Regions from separate parts of the Cupriavidus sp. SZY C1 genome, predicted to be linked through region 1. Evidence: predicted binding sites of a transcription regulator. Region 1 holds the regulator's gene; each other region holds the start of a gene.

Region 1 (5,168 bases):
GGCCGTCGGACCGCTGGTTGTACATGAAGTAGCCGTCCACCGAGACGGCCAGTTCGACCATGCCCGAGATGCCGGACCGGTTGACGACCACGTCGTTGAACGCCAACGCCGAGAAAATTACCCCATCGTCGCGGATCACGCGCGATTCCAGCAGCATGCGGGTCTCGGCCTCGTAGCGGCCGGCCAGCATCTCGGGCAGCGTGCGGGTGACGTCTTCGAGCGGGATGTCGGTCATGAAGCCCAGCCGGCCGTGGTTCACGCCGATCACCGGCACGTCGTGGCCGGCAAGCTGGCGGGCCAGGCCCAGCAGCGTGCCGTCGCCGCCCAGCACCACGGCCACGTCGGCCTCGCGGCCGATTTCCTCGGGCGTCAGCACCGGGTAGCCGGTCAGGCCGGTGGCCGCGGCGGTCTCGCGCTCGAACACCACGTCCTGGCCGTTGCGGGAGATGCAGGACGCCAGTTCCTCCAGCGGGCCTTCGATACCGGCGGTCGAATGCCTGCCCACCAGGGCGACGGTCTTGAACGGCGCGCGCGTGGCGCTGGGCTTGGAGGGGGCAGACATGGCGGGATTAGACCATACCGGCATGACCATTGCCAGCATCGGCAGGATCGGTGCGGCCGGCGCCCGAACGGGCCAGTTTTGATTAAAATCCGATGCATCATGGACGAACGTTCGAAAACCCTTCTCAAGACCCTGATCGAGCGGTACATCGCCGAAGGGCAGCCGGTGGGCTCGCGGACCCTGTCGAAGTACTCGGGTCTGGACCTGTCGCCGGCGACCATTCGCAATGTGATGTCCGACCTCGAGGAGATGGGGTTCATCGCCAGCCCGCACACGTCGGCGGGCCGCATCCCCACGCCGCGCGGCTACCGGCTGTTCGTCGACACGATGCTGACGGCGCGGCCGCTGGAGGGCCAGACCGGGCTCAGCGCCGAGCTGGCCGGGCTCAAGGACCAGATCCAGGGCCAGATGGCCAGCCAGCAACTGGGGCCGCAGCGGATGATCACGGCGGCGGCGCACACGCTGTCGAACCTGTCGCGGTTCGCGGGCGTGGTGATGACGCCACGGCGCGCGCAGGCGTTCCGGCAGGTGGAATTCATGCGGTTGTCGGACAAGCGCATCCTGCTGATCATCGTGAGCCCCGAGGGCGACGTCCAGAACCGCATCATCCAGACCGAGCTGTCCTACACGCCGGCCCAGTTGATCGAGGCGGCCAACTTCTTCAACACGCACTACGCGGGCATGAGCTTCGACGCGGTGCGCGACCACCTGCGCGGCGAGCTGCAGGCGCTGCGGCGCGACATGTCGTCGCTGATGCAGGCCGCCGTGGAAGCCGGCAGCAGCGCCATGGCCGAGGACAACACCGAGCAGGTGTTCATCTCGGGCGAGCGGCGGCTGCTGGAGGTGGAAGACCTGTCGTCCAGCATGGACAAGCTGCGCCGGCTGTTCGACGTCTTCGAGCACAAGACCAGCCTGCTGCAACTGCTGGACGTGTCCAGCCACGCGCAGGGCGTGCAGATCTTCATCGGCGGCGAAAGCCAGCTCGTGCCGCTGGAGGACATGGCCGTGATCACGGCGCCGTACGAGGTGGATGGGCAGATCGTCGGCACGCTCGGCGTGATCGGCCCCACGCGCATGGCCTACGAACGGGTGATCCCGATCGTGGACATCACGGCCCGGCTGCTGTCCAGCGCCCTGAGCCAGAACTCCTGACGCGCCGCCAGGGTCTGTACCCTGCGAGGCGGCGCCTCGCGGCCGCCCGCGTGCGTCCCCCGTCGTATGATGCGACTTGTTGCCAGCGCCCCGGCACCCGACCCGGAACCTCCATGACGTTTTCGCCTGAACCGGCATACCAGCACGGCCAGCCGCCGCGCACCGCAATCCTGCTGATCAACCTCGGCACCCCCGACGCCCCCACGCCCAAGGCGGTGGGCCGCTACCTGAAGGCGTTCCTGTCCGACCCGCGCGTGGTGGAAATCCCGCGGCTGGCGTGGCTGCCGATTCTGCACGGCGTGATTCTGCCGTTCCGCTCGCGGGCATCGGCCATGAAGTACGAGTCGATCTGGCTGCGCGAGGCCCATATGACGGGGTCGCCACTGCTGGTGCACACCGAGCGCCAGGCCCACGCGCTGCAATTGCTGCTGCACAAGCTTGGCCACGACGTGACCGTGGCCTGCGCCATGCGCTACGGCAATCCGTCGATCGACTCGGTCATGGAGGCGCTGCGCCGGCAGGGCACCGAGCGCGTGCTGGTGCTGCCGCTGTATCCGCAGTTCTCGGGCACGACCACGGCCACCGCGTTCGACGAACTGTTCCGCGTGCTGGCCGGCTGGCGCAACCAGCCGGAGCTGCGGCTGGTCAAGCATTTTCACGATCACCCGGCCTACATCGCGGCGCTGGCAGCCCGCGTGCGGGAATACTGGGCGGCGCACGGCCTGCCCGACTTTGCGCGCGGCGACCGGCTGATCCTGTCCTTCCACGGCCTGCCGCGCAGGCTGCTGGACCTGGGCGATCCCTACCATTGCGAATGCCTGAAGACGGGCCGGCTGTTGGGCGAGGCGCTGGGACTCCAGCCGGGCCAGTACCAGGTGACGTTTCAGTCGCGTTTCGGCAAGGCCGAATGGCTGCAGCCCTATACCGCGCCGACGCTGGTGGAACTGGGCAAGGTCGGCACGCAGCGGGTGGACGTGTTCTGCCCCGGCTTTCCGGCCGACTGCATCGAGACGCTGGAGGAAATCGCCATCGAAGGCCAGAGCGAATTCCGCGTGGCCGGCGGGCAGGATTTCCATTTCATTCCGTGCCTGAATGATTCGGAGCCGTGGATTGCCGGGCTGGCCGACATCGCGTTGCAGCATCTGCAGGGCTGGCCGCTGGACCTGCCGCATCCACATGAACTGGAGGCCCGGCGGACCCGGGCGCAGACGCGCGGCGCGGCGGCCTGACGGCGGCAGGAAGGAGAACACGATGCAAGTGGATTTCGACGCCGATGCGCGGATGCGGATCGACAAGTGGCTGTGGTGCGCGCGGTTCTTCAAGACGCGCTCGCTGGCGGCCGATGCGGTGGAGCGCGGGCGGGTGACGGTCAACGGCCAGCCGGTCAAGAATTCGCGCGAGGTAAAGCCCGGCGACACGGTGGTGCTGGACGCCCACGAGCAGCGCTGGGAGGTGGTGGTCAAGGGCGTGCCGGCGTCGCGCGGATCGGCGCCGATCGCCCAGACGACCTACGCGGAAACGCCCGAAAGCCAGGCCCGGCGCCAGCAGGAGGCCGACCGGCGGCGCCTGCAGCCGGAACCGGCGGCGCAGTTGCAGGGCCGGCCGACCAAGCGCGACCGGCGCCGCATCGACGACTTCAGAAGTTGATCAGGCAGGAAAGAAAACGCGGCGGGCCAGCCGGAGCGCTTGGCCTCGGCTGGCGGATGAAGAGGGGTCAGCGGACGTACTGGACGATGTAGTGCTTGAACACGGCCTTGCCGCTGCCATATTCGGTATCGCGCGGGGCGACCGCCTCTGACAGGCAGATGAAGGCCGTCATCGCCGACAGCGCGGCAATCAGGCATAACGTCACGACAGGCAACTTGTGCATGGTGAAGCGTCCCAAAGATGCACCAATGTGATCCACCTTCTTGCTCCCGTTATTTTTGTCATTTTTCCTGCTATGAATCTTAGTGTTTGCGTTGCAGCAAAGCAATAAACACCCGATGTCATGAAACGCCCCTTTGTAACGGCGTATTTCCGGGTCCCTGAGCGCGCACACCTTGAAAAAGTGGAACCGTGTCGCCATCTGCGGCTAGACTTGCCGGTTGGCATCCGATCCATCCCGTGGCCCCGTCGTTGCCTTGAGCGGCCGCGGTTTTAGCTATTTGATACGAATCGACATGGAAGAACAGAATCTGACGCCAGACCAGAACCCGCAGCAGGCGGCCAATGCCGCCGCGGCTGCGCCGGCGCCCGAGGCTGCGGCCGCCGGTGCTGACGAGATCGCACGCCTGACCCAGCAGGTGGCAGAGCTGGAAGCCAAGGCCAAGGAGCACTACGACATGTTCCTGCGCGCCACGGCCGAAGGCGAGAACATCCGCCGCCGCTCGCAGGACGAAGTGGCCAAGGCCCACAAGTTCGCGATCGAGAATTTCGCCGACAACCTCGTGCCCGTCATGGACAGCCTGCAGGCCGCGCTGGCCGACAACACCGGCGACCTGAAGAAGCTGCGCGAGGGCGTGGAGCTGACCGCCCGCCAGCTGGCCGCCGCCTTCGAGCGCGGCAAGATCGTCGAGGTGAATCCGGTGGGCGAGAAGTTCGATCCGCACCGCCACCAGGCCATCTCGATGGTGCCGTCCGAGCAGGAGCCGAACACCGTGGTGTCGGTGCTGCAACGGGGCTACACGATTGCCGACCGCGTGCTGCGTCCGGCGCTGGTGACCGTCTCGGCGCCGCGCTGACCGGCACGATGTGAATGGTTCGTACGACGCCCGGGGGCCGCAAGGCTGCCCGGGCGTCGTCGTTTCTGGAGATACCGCCATGGCGGACAACGCATCGCACACCGCATCAGACACCCAGGGCGACGCCCCGCACCTGGACCACCGCGCCTTCGACGCGCTGGCCATGCAGGCCGTGGATCCGGCCACCATCGACCCGGCCATCGCGTCCGCTGGCGACGACCTGGTCTGCGTGTTCTTCTGGGGCGTGGACTGCTTCAACTGCGAGATGGCCAAGAAGGCGATCCTGGCCGATCCGGACAAGCTGCGCGTGCTGAACCTGCGCTGGCTGCACACCAACGTCTACGCCCATCCCGAACTGGGCCGCCGCTTCGGCCTGCACGGCATTCCGGTGTTCATGTTCTTCCACCGCGGCAAGCGGCTGGGCCGCGCCACGGGCTGGCACGGCTACGGCCAGTTCGCGGCGGCGGTGGCCAATGCCCGGCTCAAGGCCGAGGGCAAGCCGCTGGCGGGCTGATCAGCGCGACAGCGCGTAGCCCACGCGGAACTGCCACGGCGTCTTCTGGTTGTAGTACAGCAGGCTCTCGCCGTAGCCGTAGAAGAAGCCGGCCATCAGGTAGCCGGCCGTGCCGGGCAGCAGCCGCGCCAGCGGGTAGGTGAGCTGCGTGTCGACGCTGCCATAGCCCTTGCGCGTGCCCTTGCGCAGCGTGGCGGCCACCTCCCACGAATCGGGC
Region 2 (5,168 bases), on a different contig from region 1:
GCGATCATCGGCCTGCGCAATTCGTCGCACACGATCGTCAAGATGCTGCAGCCGGTGGGCGCCCACACGCCGGCCGAGGCGCTGCGGCTGTACAGCTATACCCACCCCGAGTACCGCGAGACGCTGACCGACTATTTCTCGCACGAGCCGGCCAACGTGCTGCTGGGCCGGGGCACCGAGGGCGAGGTGGTGGCCGACGCGCGCCGCAGCACGCGGATCGACTGGCTGCACGACGGGCATCAGCGGACGATGGTGGACCCGGTGGGCGGCTCCATCGGCGAGGTGCCGGCGCTGCCGGCCGGGACCGACGTGGCCGACACGGCGGCGTGGATCCGAAAGGTGCTCGATGGCGCCGAGCCCGTGCCGGCCCCGATCGCCACCCAGATCGCCACGATCAAGGACTGCCTGGCGCAGGCCACGCGCGTCGCCTGGGCCAGCCCGGTCTGAGCGGCGGCCGGCGGTCCTGGGGCTTTTGGGGCCCCGGGGGCCCTAGCGCCGCACCGGCAGCGGAATCCGCTCGGTCTCGCCGGGCACGTGCGGGAACTTGTCGTCCTGCCAGCGCTGGCTGGCTTCCTCGATGGCTTCCTTGCTGCTGGCCACGAAGTTCCAGAAGATAAACCGGCGGCCGTCGGTCGGATCGCCCCCCAGCAGCATCACGCGCGACGGCAGCGTCGCGGTAATCGTCACCGGCTCGCCCGGCGTCAGCACCACCAGGTGCTCGGCGGGCAGCGTCTCGCCGTCCATTTCCAGGTTGCCGTCCACCGGGTAGATGCCCCGCTGCACGTGCTCGGGCGGGATGACCAGGGTGGCGCCAGCATCCATCTCGATGGCCACGTACAGCGTGCGGCTATAGACCCGCACCGGCGATTCCGCGCCGAATGCATCGCCGGCAATCACCGTCATCCGCACACCCGGCAATTCCAGCTTGGGCAGCGTCGCGCCCGGATGGTGGTGGAACGACGGCGGATCATTCTCATGCGCCTTTGGCAGCGCCACCCAGGTCTGGATGCCGTGCACGCGCGGGCCGGCTTCGCGCTCGTCGTCGGGCGTGCGCTCGGAATGAACGATGCCGGTGCCGGCCGTCATCCAGTTCACGTCGCCGGGGCGAATCACCTGCTCGCTGCCCAGGCTGTCCCGGTGCAGGATCGCGCCCTCGAACAGGTAGGTGACCGTGGCCAGTCCGATATGTGGATGTGGACGCACATCCATGCCGTGGCCGGCCTCCATCACCACCGGGCCCATGTGGTCGAAGAAGATGAACGGCCCGACCGTCTGGGTCGTGGCGGCGGGCAGCAGGCGGCGAACGGTGAACTCGCCGATGTCCCGCACATGGGGTTTCAGCAAGTGTTCGATAGCAGACATGAGAACGTCTCCGGGGAATGGTGCAATGCGAATGGACGATGTGGCTGCCAATGGGCTTCAGTGTAGCGAATCCCGCAATTCACCATCCCGCAAATGCGAGGAAATCATCGGAAACCGATGGGTGCCGCGCCCCTCTAATCTTTCTGTCGAGCGGGCCCATGGCCCGGGAGGCCTTGTCAGGACTGGGGCTTGGCGAAATTGTGATGGCAACTTACCGCTATCAACAACCCGGTTTTAATCGGGTGGAACTATCAACCCCATAGGCCTTCTAACTTAGCACTCGTCCGGTTCGAGTGCTAATATGCGTTGCAATGCGGTGTCCTTCTGGGACACACCGGCAACCCACCGCCGGATGCGAAAGGAGTCATAGTGAACGCAGTCTTGTCTGCCGATCCCACCCAAGTTTCCCGCCGTCTGCCGACGGCGCCCCAGAGTGCTGCCGCGAACAGCCTTGCGCTGACGTTTCCGGGCACGCTGGGCAATCTGGAAAGCTACATCCAGGCGGTGCATCGCATCCCGATGCTGACGCCCGAGGAAGAGCTTCGCCTGGCGCGCGACCTGCGCGACAACGAATCGGTCGATGCCGCGCGCCGCCTGGTGATGTCGCACCTGCGCCTCGTGGTGTCCATCGCCCGCCAGTACCTGGGCTACGGCCTGCCGCACGCCGACCTGATCCAGGAAGGCAACATCGGCCTGATGAAGGCCGTGAAGCGCTTCGACCCCGAACAGGGCGTGCGCCTGGTGTCGTACGCGATGCACTGGATCAAGGCCGAGATCCACGAATACGTGCTGAAGAACTGGCGCATGGTCAAGGTGGCCACCACCAAGGCCCAGCGCAAGCTGTTCTTCAACCTGCGCAGCCACAAGCAGGGGCTGCACACCTTCACCCCCGAGCAGGTAGAAGCCGTCGCCCGCGAGCTGAACGTCAAGCCCGAGGAAGTGATGGAGATGGAAACCCGCATGGCGGGTGGCGACATGGCGCTGGAAGGCCAGGTCGACGACGGCGAGGAGGAATTCGCGCCCATCGCCTACCTGGCGGACAACCATAACGAGCCGACCAAGGTCATCGAGGCCAAGACGCGCGACCGCCTGCAGGTGGAAGGGCTGGAAGAGGCGCTGGGCAAGCTCGACCCGCGCAGCCGCCGCATCATCGAGGCGCGCTGGCTGGACGTGAACGACGACGGCTCGGGCGGCGCCACGCTGCATGAGCTGGCCGACGAATTCGGCGTGTCCGCCGAGCGCATCCGCCAGATCGAGGTGGCCGCGATGAAGAAGATGAAGGGCGCGCTGGCCGCGTTTGCCTGATCCTTCCGGGCCACGCGCCCCATGCAAAAGGCCGGTCGATTGACCGGCCTTTTTGTTTGCCTGCGCGCCGCAGCGCGCCGCACCCCGCCCCGTCAGGACATCAGCGCCTTCAGGTCGTGCGCGATCGGCTCGGGGCCCTGGCCGTGGCGGATGAACAGCCGGAGCTGGCCGTTCTGGTCGAACACGTAGCTGCCGGCCGAATGGTCCATCGTGTAGTTGTTGGGCGACGTTCCCGGCACCTTGGCGTAGTAGACCTTGAAGTCCTTGGCCAGCTTCTTCAGCGCGGCTTCGTCGGCCGGGCGCAGGCCCAGGAAGCGGGCGTCGAAGGCCGGCACGTACTGGGCCATCAGCGCCGGCGTGTCGCGCTCCGGGTCCACGGTGACGAACAGCACCTGCACCTTGTCGGCGTCGGGGCCCATCTGCTCCATGACCTGCTTCAGCTCGACCATCGTCGTCGGGCAGACGTCCGGGCAATGGGTGTAGCCGAAGAACATCAGCACCACCTTGCCCTTGAAGTCGCCCAGCGTGCGGGTCTTGCCCGCGGGGTCCAGCAGCGCGAAATCCTTGCCGAAGTCGCTGGCGCCCGAGATGTCGACGTTCTTGAACGACGGTTTCGGCTGGCCGCAGGCCGCCAGCAGCGCGGTGCAGAGCGCCAGCAGGCAGAGGCGGCGGAACGTGGCCAGAAGGCCGGGGGCGGGAGTCGGCATGCGTGGAGGCGGGTAGGAGGGGAGACGCCCGAAAGTATCGCTGATCACATCGGCCATGGCTTCCGGGCGCGGCAAGATGCCGCAGGACAGGCGGGTCAGACCTGCGGCACGAACTTGAAGTAGTGATCCACCAGCAGCGCCGCGAACAGCAGTGACAGGTACAGGATCGAATAGCGGAAGGTGCGCTGCGCCAACTGGTCCGAATAGTTGCGGAACAGCTTCCAGGCATAGCCCAGGAACACCAGCCCGAGCCCCAGCGCGGCCGCCAGGTAGATGTAGCCGCTCATGCCATAGACGAACGGCAGCAGCGTGGCGGCGATCATGACCAGCGTGTACAGCAGGATGTGCAGCAGCGTGTAGCGCTCGCCGTGGGTGATCGGCAGCATCGGCAGGCCCGACTTGGCGTAGTCGGCGCGGCGATAGAGCGCCAGCGCCCAGAAATGCGGCGGCGTCCACGTGAAGATGATCAGCACCAGGAACCACGCCTCGGCCGGCACGGTGCCCGCCACGGCGGCCCAGCCCAGCGCCGGCGGCATGGCGCCGGACAGCCCGCCGATGACGATGTTCTGCGGCGTGGCCGGCTTCAGCAGGATCGTGTAGACCACCGCATAGCCCAGGAACGTGGCAAACGTCAGCCACATCGTCAGGTCATTGGCAAAGACGTGCAGCAGCCACATGCCGGCGCCGCCCAGGATGGCCGAGAACACCAGCGTCTGGGCCGTCGTGATCTCGCCCGTGGCCGACGGCCGCCACGCGGTGCGGCGCATCAGCGCGTCGATCTTCTGCTCGACCAGGCAATTGATGGCAAACGCGGCACCGGCCAGCAGCCAGATGCCGGCGGCACCGCCGATCAGCACGGACCACGGCACCATGCCGGGCGTAGCCAGGAACATGCCGATGACCGAGCAGAATACGGCCAGCTGCGTCACGCGCGGCTTGGTCAGCGCGGCATATTGGCGGGCCAGGTGTCGTAATCGGCCCACGGAGGAATGGGGATGGGTAGCGGTAACCACGGGGGGCATCTTGTCTTTCATGTGGCGCGCGCCGCCACGGCGGGTTGGGCGGCGGCGCCGGCGGAGCGGGTCGCGAGGCCGATATTGTAGTTGAGACGGAGCAACAGCATCAGGAGCAGCGCCGCCCCGCCGTTATGGGCCACGGCGGCCACCAGCGGCCAGTCGAACACGATGTTCGACATCCCGGTGGCCAGTTGCAGCGCCAGCACGGCCAGCAGCCACTTCCCGTGGCGCGACAGCCCCTCGAGCCGCCGCGCGCGCAGGCCGAACCAGAGCAGGTAGCCCAGCACCACGAACGCAAAGCCCCGGTGCACCCAGTGGATGGCCACCAGCGCCGCGTGCGGAATGTAGGCGCCGTCGGCGGTCATGCCCAGCTGGCGCCACAGCGTGAAGCCGTGCCGGAAGTCCATCTCGGGCACCAGTTGGCCGTTGCAGAGCGGAAAATCGGTACAGGCCAGCACCGCGTAGTTGGTGCTCACCCAGCCACCCAGGAAGATCTGGATCACCAGCAGCACCAGCCCCAGCACGCCGGCCCGGCGCAGCGCCGCGGCCTGCGGCGCCACCGGATGCGGCGCTTCGTTGCGCGAGCCGAGCCAGATCAGCGACGCCAGCAGCAGCATCGCCAGCATCAGGTGCGTGACCACGATGATCGGCTGCAGCTTCATCGTCACGGTCAGCGCGCCGAACAGGCCCTGCACGCAGACCAGCACGAACACGCCGGTGGCGTAACACGGCGACTGCTTCAGTTCCCGCCGCCGGACCCACGCCAGCACCATCAGCG
Region 3 (5,168 bases), on a different contig from region 1:
TTCGACTGGGGGAAGGTGGTGGTGGTTTGAGCGATCTTGCCTCGTGCATTTCCTGTTCTGCTCCCCTCTCCCGCCGAGCGGGAGAGGGGTTGGGGGAGAGGGCGTCGAGGCTCTGCTTGCCGACCGGTTGCCATTTTGAACCGCCATGCCCTCTCCCCAGGCCCCTCTCCCGCCGAGCGGGAGAGGGGAGCCAACCAGCAGGCAAATAATCTCCGCCAAAAACCAAAAACCCCCAAGGGCTCGCACCCTTGGGGGTTTCCTGACAGTCAGGCCGTCGGGCCTGGCAGTCCGGCGCGATTTACATCATGCCGTCCATGCCGCCCATGCCGCCCATGCCGCCCGGCATTGCCGGAGCCGACTCTTCCTTCGGCGTTTCGGCCACGGCGCAGTCGGTCGTCAGCATCAGCGACGCCACCGAAGCGGCGTTCTGCAGCGCGGTGCGGGTCACCTTGGTCGGGTCCAGCACGCCCATTTCCACCAGGTCGCCGTACTCACCCGAAGCAGCGTTGTAACCGTAGTTACCCTTGCCTTCGATGACCTTGGCCACCACGACCGAAGCCTCTTCACCGGCGTTCAGCACGATCTGGCGCAGCGGCTCTTCCATGGCGCGCAGCACGATCTTGATACCGGCGTTCTGGTCGGCGTTGTCGCCTTGCAGACCCGAGATGGCAGCACGGGCGCGCAGCAGGGCCACACCACCGCCGGGGACGATACCCTCTTCCACGGCAGCGCGGGTGGCGTGCAGCGCGTCTTCCACGCGTGCCTTCTTTTCCTTCATTTCGACTTCGGTGGCAGCGCCAACCTTGATCACGGCAACACCGCCGGCCAGCTTGGCCACGCGCTCTTGCAGCTTCTCGCGGTCGTAGTCCGAGGTGGCTTCCTCGATCTGGGCGCGGATCTGCTTGACGCGGCCTTCGATCGCCGAAGCGTCGCCGGCGCCGTCGATGATGATGGTGTTTTCCTTGCCGATCTCGATGCGCTTGGCCTGGCCCAGGTCCTGCAGCGTGGCCTTTTCCAGCGTCAGGCCCACTTCCTCGGCGATCACCGTGCCGCCCGTCAGGATGGCGATGTCTTCCAGCATGGCCTTGCGGCGGTCGCCGAAGCCCGGAGCCTTGACGGCGGCGGTCTTCAGGATGCCACGGATGTTGTTCACCACCAGCGTGGCCAGGGCTTCGCCTTCCACGTCTTCAGCGATGATCAGCAGCGGGCGGCCGGCCTTGGCCACTTGCTCCAGCACCGGCAGCAGGTCGCGGATGTTGCTGACCTTCTTGTCGAACAGCAGGACGAACGGGTTGTCCAGGGCAACAACCTGCTTTTCCGGGTTGTTGATGAAGTACGGCGACAGGTAGCCGCGGTCGAACTGCATGCCTTCCACGACTTCCAGCTCGTCGGCCAGCGACTTGCCGTCTTCCACGGTGATCACGCCTTCCTTGCCGACCTTGTCCATGGCTTCGGCAATGCGCTCGCCGATCGAGGCGTCGCTGTTGGCCGAGATGGCGCCAACCTGGGCGATTTCCTTGCTGGTCGTGGTCGGCTTGCTCAGCTTCTTCAGCTCTTCCACGGCCGAGGCCACGGCCTTGTCGATACCGCGCTTCAGGTCCATCGGGTTCATGCCGGCGGCCACGAACTTCATGCCTTCGCGGACGATCGACTGGGCCAGCACGGTTGCGGTGGTGGTACCGTCACCGGCGTTGTCGCTGGTCTTGGAAGCCACTTCCTTGACCATCTGGGCGCCCATGTTCTGCAGCTTGTCCTTCAGCTCGATTTCCTTGGCCACGGACACACCGTCCTTGGTCACGGTCGGGCCGCCGAAGCTGCGCTCCAGCACCACGTTGCGGCCCTTCGGGCCCAGGGTCACCTTGACTGCGTTGGCGAGGATGTTCACGCCTTCGACCATCTTGGCACGTGCGGCGTCGCCGAACACTACGTCTTTTGCTGCCATGTTCTCAATCTCCGAATCTGGGATGACCGTCCCGCGGTCATGGTGGGGACGGTCAGGGAATCTGGTGTGTTGCGGTCAGGCGGGTCGTCTTACTTGTTGACGACGGCCATGATGTCTTCTTCGCGCATGACCAGCAGTTCCTGGCCATCCACCTTCACGCCCTGGCCGGCATACTTGCCGAACAGCACGCGGTCACCCACCTTCACGTCGAGGGCAATGTTGTTGCCCTTGTCATCCTTCTTGCCCGGGCCGATGGCGAGCACTTCGCCTTGGTCCGGCTTTTCGGCTGCATTGTCGGGAATCACGATGCCGGACGCGGTCTTGGTTTCGTTGTCCAGACGCTTCACGATCACACGGTCGTGCAGAGGACGCAGGTTCATACGGACTCCTAGATACAAAAAGTGAGTTTCTAATCACAAATGGCCGTTGTCGGCAACGGCCAGGGGGTTGGTACCGCAGGGGATGCTAACAGGTTGTTAGCACTCTCCCCCAGCGAGTGCTAATTATAGGGACGGGGTATTTCGATTTCAAGACGAGGGCTGAATGGGGGTTTTCCCGAAGGGCGATGGCGGGAGCCCTTGGCCGGCAAGGGGAAAGGGGCGGCTAGTTCAGGCCGCTGCGGTCCACGTAGTCCAGCGCCTCGCGCACGGCCCGGCGGGCCTTGAGCACGTAGCAGACCTCACGGTCGCGGATGGCCAGCGCCAGCACCTCGGCCTGCACCATTTCCTGGAAATGATGGGCCGCGCGGCGCAGCGTGACGCCCGATGCCTTGGCCAGCACCACGGCCGGCAGGCCGTCGTCGCCTGCCTCCAGCAGCGCGCGGCAGATGGCGGCACGGGCCGGCACCGTCAGCAGTGCGAGGGTCAGGGTGCTTTCCTGCGTTTCCATGGTGTCCGCCTGATAGAGATGGGGCTGGCCGATCATGCCAGCGGCCATCGTACGCTGAAACGGCCGTGCGCTGCCGCACGACCCGGCGCGAGAAAACCCTAGCATCGCACGGCGCGGCACGCGGCATAGAATCTGCGAGTCGGCCGGACCCCCCGGCCCCACGGAGGGACCCCGCATGCGCTCCCCGTTCGACACCCGGGTGCTGCCCCATCTGGATGCCGCCTATAACTATGCGCGCTGGCTGTGCGGCAGCGACGCCGACGCCGCGCGCGTCACCGAGGCCGCCGTGCTGGCCGCCCGGCCCCTGGCCGACAGCCTGCCACCGGGCGATGCCCGCGCCTGGCTGCTGGCGATCGTGCGCCGCACCTGGTCGCAGGACGCCCCGGCATCGCCTGACACCCTGCCCGCCCCGCCCGACCGCCGCGCCACGTGGCCGGCGGGCGACATCGCCGGCATCGACGCCGCGCTGGCCCGGTTGCCCGTCGGCTATCGGGAAATGCTGGTGCTGCGCGACGTGGAGGCGCTGCATTACCGCGACATCGCCCAGATCGCCGGCATCGCCCCGGCCACGGTCATGACCCGGCTGGAAGCCGCCCGGCAGATGCTGGCAACCACGGTGGCCATGCTCGGCAAGGAGGCAGCATGAACTGCAAGGAAGCGATGACCCTGCTGGAAGCCACGGCCGACGGCGAAGTGGGCGGCGCGGACAGCGTCCGGCTGGAGCGACACCTGGAGGATTGCGACACCTGCCTGGCCGCGCTGGGCCAGCTGCAGGCCGTCCACACCGCGGTCCGGCGCGGCGCGACGTACTACACGGCGCCGGCAGCGCTGCGGGAGCGGATCACGGGGATGGTTGGGGAGGGGTGAGGGGCGGTCGTCGCCGAGGCATGGCGCCAACGATTCCCCTCTCCCGCGCGCGGGAGAGGGGTTAGGGGAGAGGGCCGGCCGTTCAAGACGCGATATCGGCAAGCGGAACCGCCTTGCCCTCTCCCCCGGCCCCTCTCCCGCAGGCGGGAGAGGGGAGCAACCCGGAGGCGGGCGCTAGCTTTCAGCCAGCACGGCTCAACCCACCACAAACGGCAACTGCCGCTGGCGCTTGCCCGTCAGGCGGAACAGCGCGTTGGCCACGGCCGGGGCGATGGTTGGCGTGCCCGGTTCGCCCAGCCCGGTGGGGTTGTCGTTGGACGGCACGAAGAACACGTCGACGACCGGTGCGTCGGGCATGCGCGGCGGCGGGTAGTCGGGGAAGTTGCTGTTCTTGACCACGCCGTTTTCCATCTCGATGGCAAAGCCCGGCCGGGTCATCGACAGCCCGAACACGCAGCCGCCCTGGATCTGCGCCTCGGCGGTCAGCGGGTTGACCACGCGGTTGGCGTGCACGCCGGCCGTCACGCGGTGCACGCGCGGCTCGCCCTTCACCACCGACACGTCCACCACGTACGCCACCACCGAGCCGAACGACTCGTGCACGGCCACGCCCCAGGCATGGCCCCTGCGCAGCTTCTTCCTGCCGTAGCCCGACTTGTCGACGGCCAGTTGCAGCGCGGCGCGGTGGCGCGCGTGCTTCTTCTCGTCGAGCCGTGCCAGGCGCCAGGCCACCGGGTCCTGCTTTGCCGCCACCGCCATCTCGTCGGCCAGCGTCTCCTTGACGAACGCGGTGTGCGTATTGCCGACCGAGCGCCACCAGAGCACCGGCACGTCCACCTTGGGATGGTGCACGTGCAGTTGCAGCGGCAGGTCGTAGTCGTTCTCGACGATGCCTTCGGTCATCGTGGCGTCCACGCCGTTCTTGACCATCATCGGCTCGAACGGCGTGCCGCTGATGATCGACTGGCCGACGATGGTGTGCTGCCAGCCCACCACCTTGCCCTGGGCGTCCACGCCGATGCGCGCGCGATGCACGTGCAGCGGACGGTAGTAGCCGCCCTTGATGTCGTCCTCGCGGCTCCAGATCACCTTGAGCGGCCCGGTATGGCCCTTGGCCACCCAGGCGCGCAGCACGTTGGCCGCTTCCACCAGGTAGTCGGCGGTGGGCACCGCGCGGCGGCCAAACCCGCCGCCCGCCATCATCGTGTTCAGCGTGACCTTCTCGGGCGCCAGCTGCAGCGTGCGCGCGATGGCGGCCTGGTCGATGGTCTGGAACTGCGAGCCCACCCACACCTTGACGGCCGACACCTTGCCGCCCGACACCTCGGGCTGCAGCGTGCAGTTCAGCGGCTCCATCGGCGCGTGGGCCAGGTACGGCACGCGGTACTCGGCCTCGATCACCTTTGCCGCGCCCGACAGCGCCGTGTCGATGCTGCCGCCTTCGAGCGGCCGGGCGACGATGCCGGGCTGG

Evidence for each region. Region 1 encodes HrcA, which represses chaperone genes, less so after heat shock. Its sites were predicted from a motif close to TTAGCACTCNNNNNNNNNGAGTGCTAA; they were not measured.
Region 2: rpoH (RNA polymerase sigma factor RpoH) is a predicted target of HrcA. The motif match lies at 1,636-1,662, and genes of this name have one in related genera.
Region 3: groES (co-chaperone GroES) is a predicted target of HrcA. The motif match lies at 2,419-2,445, and genes of this name have one in related genera.

What each region holds. Positions count from the first base shown of each region.
Region 1 covers NZ_JAUANU010000009.1:209,333-214,500, reverse strand. The annotation lists gene QTN24_RS16160 (NAD kinase) at 1-562, opposite strand, end outside; gene hrcA (heat-inducible transcriptional repressor HrcA) at 662-1,714, shown strand; gene hemH (ferrochelatase) at 1,828-2,943, shown strand; gene QTN24_RS16145 (RNA-binding S4 domain-containing protein) at 2,966-3,361, shown strand; gene QTN24_RS16140 (hypothetical protein) at 3,429-3,584, opposite strand; gene grpE (nucleotide exchange factor GrpE) at 3,877-4,437, shown strand; gene QTN24_RS16130 (thioredoxin family protein) at 4,517-4,951, shown strand; gene QTN24_RS16125 (phospholipase A) at 4,952-5,168, opposite strand, start outside.
Region 2 covers NZ_JAUANU010000007.1:63,092-68,259, reverse strand. The annotation lists gene ybiB (DNA-binding protein YbiB) at 1-447, shown strand, start outside; gene QTN24_RS12960 (pirin family protein) at 490-1,362, opposite strand; gene rpoH (RNA polymerase sigma factor RpoH) at 1,732-2,667, shown strand; gene QTN24_RS12950 (SCO family protein) at 2,760-3,374, opposite strand; gene cyoE (heme o synthase) at 3,470-4,396, opposite strand; gene QTN24_RS12940 (COX15/CtaA family protein) at 4,405-5,168, opposite strand, start outside.
Region 3 covers NZ_JAUANU010000002.1:107,371-112,538, reverse strand. The annotation lists partial or broken gene QTN24_RS04655 (metallophosphoesterase) at 1-30, shown strand, start outside; gene groL (chaperonin GroEL) at 299-1,942, opposite strand; gene groES (co-chaperone GroES) at 2,032-2,322, opposite strand; gene QTN24_RS04640 (ArsR family transcriptional regulator) at 2,546-2,830, opposite strand; gene QTN24_RS04635 (sigma factor-like helix-turn-helix DNA-binding protein) at 3,006-3,476, shown strand; gene QTN24_RS04630 (zf-HC2 domain-containing protein) at 3,473-3,697, shown strand; gene QTN24_RS04625 (xanthine dehydrogenase family protein molybdopterin-binding subunit) at 3,893-5,168, opposite strand, start outside.